2 regions of the Cytobacillus sp. FSL R5-0569 genome follow, and region 1 is predicted to be linked to the other one. Evidence: riboswitches for the same ligand, from Rfam matches in the RefSeq annotation. Region 1 holds a riboswitch; the other holds the start of a gene.

The links. A riboswitch is a leader RNA that binds a small molecule or an ion and turns the genes downstream of it on or off. The one in region 1 is predicted to bind S-adenosylmethionine.
Region 2: linked by a shared signal. The riboswitch ahead of MKX78_RS00700 (bifunctional homocysteine S-methyltransferase/methylenetetrahydrofolate reductase) and the one ahead of MKX78_RS07780 (LLM class flavin-dependent oxidoreductase) in region 1 are both predicted to bind S-adenosylmethionine.

What each region holds. Positions count from the first base shown of each region.
Region 1 covers NZ_JBBOWW010000001.1:1,498,258-1,500,665, forward strand. Annotated here, with positions in the region: gene MKX78_RS07775 (fatty acid--CoA ligase family protein) at 1-593, shown strand, start outside; SAM riboswitch class I at 655-766, shown strand; gene MKX78_RS07780 (LLM class flavin-dependent oxidoreductase) at 925-2,322, shown strand; gene MKX78_RS07785 (MetQ/NlpA family ABC transporter substrate-binding protein) at 2,340-2,408, shown strand, end outside.
Region 2 covers NZ_JBBOWW010000001.1:141,118-143,525, reverse strand. Annotated here, with positions in the region: gene rpsJ (30S ribosomal protein S10) at 1-241, opposite strand, end outside; SAM riboswitch class I at 600-712, shown strand; gene MKX78_RS00700 (bifunctional homocysteine S-methyltransferase/methylenetetrahydrofolate reductase) at 819-2,408, shown strand, end outside.

The DNA.
Region 1 (2,408 bases):
CTCCGGTCACATGCTTTAACCCACTAGATCGTCCACGGAAACCGGGGTCGATTGGCACATCTATTATTCATGTTGAAAATAGAGTAGTTAATGAATTAGGAGAAGAGGTCGCTGTAGGTGAAGTAGGGGAGCTTGTTGTGAAAGGCCCTAACGTTATGAAAGGATATTACAAAATGCCTGAAGAAACATCTGCCTGTTTAAAGGAAAATTGGTTATATACAGGTGACTTAGCTAAGAGGGACGAAGAAGGATACTTCTACATTGTTGACCGTAAGAAAGATATGATAATTGTTGGTGGCTATAATGTGTATCCAAGGGAAGTAGAAGAGGTTTTTTATGACCATCCTGACATTGTAGAAGCGGCTGTTTTAGGTGTACCTGATCAGAATACAGGAGAAAAAGTTTTAGCCTATATTGTACCTAAAACTGAAAATTTAACAGAGGCACATTTATTGACTTATTGTAAAGAAAAGTTAGCCAAATACAAAATTCCTTCCTCTATAGAATTTTTAGAAGAATTGCCGAAGAATACAACAGGAAAGATACTGCGACGTGCTCTTAAGAAAAAGGTACTAGAAAATCAGGAAGCATAAGTTAAAAAACATGTTGACAAAAGATTCTAAATATTTTAGAGTAACTATATCAATTAAATAACCACTATCTAGAGAGGTGGAGGGACTGGCCCTACGAAGCCTCGGCAACAGACTTAGCATTGCAAGTACTGTGCCAATTCCAGCAAGCTAGCATTTAGCTTGAAAGATAGGAAGAGAATGAAATATTTATGAGCGTACGTTACCTCTTCCTTTTTGGAAGAGGTTTTTTTATGGCTGATTGGACCACCAAAAGCGATAAACATTCTTAGCACAATTGATAAATACATTATTATGCTTCTTTTGTAGAAGTATTAGAGGAGGTAATGGCAGTATGAGTTATAAAAAACAAATGATATTGAATGCATTTGAAATGACAAGTGCAATGCACAATTCTCATGGGCTATGGAAGCATAAAGATTCCAAACGACATCGTGCCTATAAAGATATTAATTATTGGATGGAATTAGCCAAAACACTCGAGAAGGGAAAATTCGATGCTGTCTTTTTTGCGGATGTATTAGGTGTTTATGATACGTATAAAGAAAGTAAAGAACCTTCAATTAACGATGGATTACAGTTTCCTGTTAATGATGGGGCGTTTGTCATCCCTGCTATGGCAGCAGTGACAGAGCATCTGTCATTTGCATTAACGGTGAGTACAACATATGAGCCACCTTTTGGGCAGGCAAGACGGTTTTCCACATTAGATCATTTGACAAAAGGAAGAGTGGCATGGAATATCGTTACTTCTTATCTTCCTAATGCAGCAAGAAATTTTGGTTTCAAAGATATGATCAAACACGATAAGCGTTATGAAATTGCCGATGAATATATGGATGTCGTTTATAAACTGTGGGAATCAAGCTGGGAAGATGGAGCAGTGATAGAAGATACAGAACAAGGGGTATTAATCGACCGTAAGAAAATCCATGAAATTCACCATAAAGGAGAATATTTTGATGTCGAAGGACCGCATTTAACAGAACCGTCACAACAAAGAACACCTGTTTTATATCAAGCAGGGACTTCTCCTAAAGGACGTGCTTTTGCAGCAAAACATGCAGAATGTGTATTTGTAGGTGGGCCAACACCTGAAAGAGTAAGACATTATACAAAGGATATTCGAAAACAAGCGGAAGAATATGGCAGGAATCCGGAAGATATTAAAATATTCACTTTCCTAACAGTCATCGTAGGTAAGACAACTGAAGAAGCGGAAGAGAAATTTGCTGAATACAACCAATTATGGAGTGCAGATGCAGCGAAAGCACAGTTTGGGGGCGCAAGCGGTTATAATGTTGCGGAATTTACAAAGGATGAGTTAGATAACCCATTTGAATTTAAAGCTACAGAGCATGGGCATTATAAAGCTGCTTCATTAACGAAAGATGCGAAGAAAAAACTATCGATTAAAGAAGCGATTTCAAAATTAGAAGGATTAGATAGAGACAATATAATTGTCGGCAATCCATCAGAAGTAGCAGACCAAATTCAATATCAGTTTGAAGCCTCTGGTGTCGATGGTTTTAATTTAAATCATTTAGTAACGCCAGCAGATTTGGAAGATTTTATTGAGCTTGTTATTCCGATTCTACAAGAACGTGGTTTATATAAAAAGGAATACAAAAAGGGTACGTTAAGAGAAAAGCTTTTTACTCATGGCTCGCCCCTTTTACCGAGTGGTCATCCAGGAAGTAAATATCGTAAAGGTGAAAAGATAAATAATTAAAATAAGAGGTGAAGGGTATGAGAAAAGTTTGGTTATTATTTTTTGTACTGACTTGTTGCACTGTTTTAAGTGCATGTGGGACATCA
Region 2 (2,408 bases), 1.4 Mb from region 1:
GTGTTGGATTAATGATGTCGATTAAACGTTTGTGTGTACGCATTTCGAATTGCTCACGAGAATCTTTATATTTATGCACCGCACGAAGAATTGTGTAAACTGACTTTTCAGTTGGCAATGGGATTGGACCAGATACAGCCGCACCAGAGCGTTTTGCAGTTTCAACGATTTTTTCAGCAGATTGATCAAGAATTCTGTGATCATAAGCTTTTAAACGAATACGAATTTTTTGTTTTGCCATTATTTTCCCTCCTTTTCGCCTATTTTCATATAGACATTCTCCGTGAAAATTTCCCACACACTCGCCATGGCAAAGCGGCCGGGTGTGTCAGCAACCTTTCACTTCATCGCAGTCAAAGACCAACATTGTCTATTATACAGAAAAGACATAACAAATGCAACTATTGATTGCGTTTCTCTCTGTTCTGCACACTTTTAACATTATAACTGCTGTTAATAGTGTTTTCAAGTATATCTTCCTCTTTACATCATTTTCTAAAAAAGCACTTATTTAATTACTTATTTTTAAATTTTCTAAATTTTTATTTGACAAACATAGACTCATTCATGTAAATTTTAGTCAATAAAATATTTTTTATTTCTTATCATGAGAGGTTGAGGGATAGGCCCGATGACACCTCAGCAACCATCAATAGTGAACACTATTGAAAAGGTGCTAATTCCTACAAGCTATACGCTTGAAAGATGAGAAGATGACTATGATAATAATAGGCCTTCTTCTTGAGGGCCTTTTTTATTTTCTCTTTGGCTTCTCATCCATTGAATTCAACAAAATATGAATTGAAGGAGTGAGACCTTTGAACTTCCTTGAAAAAATGAAGAACCAAGTATTAATTGCTGACGGTGCGATAGGAACACTTCTTTATTCTTATGGTACGGATACATGTTTTGAAGAGTTAAACCTCTCAGCACCGGAACAAATTCAGCACATTCATCAAGCCTATCTCCATGCAGGTGCTGATTTAATTCAAACAAATTCCTATGCTGCGAATTATTTAAAATTGAAACGGTATGGCCTAGAGGATTCAGTCAAAGAGATTAATAGCGCGGCTGTAAAACTGGCACGATCTAGTATTCAACAGCACCAGGCATATGTGCTTGGCACAATTGGAGGTGTACGAGGATTAAACCCCCTCTCTATTCCTCTAGATGAAATTAAACGTAACTTTCGTGAACAGCTATACTGCTTATTGTTAGAAGGCGTAGATGGGCTCCTTCTTGAAACATATTATGATTTAGAAGAATTAGAAACGGTTCTCTCTATTGCCCGGAAAGAAACGGATATACCTATAATTGCCCAAGTGTCTTTACAAGAAATCGCTATATTACAAAATGGGACGTTAATTAATGACGCCTTAAAAAGGTTAGAAGCTAAAGGGGCAGATGTTGTCGGGGTAAACTGCCGTTTAGGTCCACATCATATGTTAGAGACACTCTCCTCCGTTGAATTACCTCAGCACGCGTTTCTCTCTGCATATCCTAACGCGAGTCTACCGGCCTATATCGATGGTACGATTCAATATAAGGAGAGTGAAGACTATTTTAGAAAATCAGCGAAGTCCTTCCTTAAGCAAGGTGTTCGACTGCTTGGTGGTTGCTGCGGAACGACACCTGGCCATATTAAAGCATTTGCAGACGAAGTTAGGCATGCTGTACCAATTATTGAAAAACACGTAACAAATAAAAGGAAACCTAAAATAGAGAGAATTACAATCGAACGCACCAATACCCCGTTAGAGACACTTGTACAAGAAAAACGCACCATCATCGTCGAACTAGACCCACCTAAGAAGCTATCAACTGCTAAATTTTTTGAAGGTGCCAGAGCCTTAAAAGATGCTGGGGTTGATGCAATCACACTCGCAGATAACTCTCTTGCGACACCACGAATCGCAAATGAAGCCCTAGCACACATCATCCAAAAGGATACAAACGTTCGACCACTTGTCCACCTCTCCTGTAGAGATCGAAACTTAATCGGCTTACAATCACATCTCATGGGTCTTCATACATTGGGGTTGCATGATATTTTAGCCATTACAGGGGATCCGGCAAGAGTTGGTAATTTCCCAGGCGCTTCATCTGTGTTTGATTTATCTTCCTTTGAATTAATAGAAATGATTAAACAATTTAATGAAGGAATTTCCCCTTCAGGTTCTGAACTTGGTGAAAATGCCGTCTTTTCTGTCGGGGCAGCATTTAATCCTCATGTCAAATCCTTAGACAAAGCTGTTGCCCGACTTGAAAGGAAGATAAAAGCAGGCGCTGATTATTTCGTGTCACAGCCAGTGTTTTCAGTAACACAACTATTAGAGATTCATGAGGCAACAAAGCATCTGTCCGCACCTATTTTCATCGGAATGATGCCACTGATTAGCAGCAAAAAT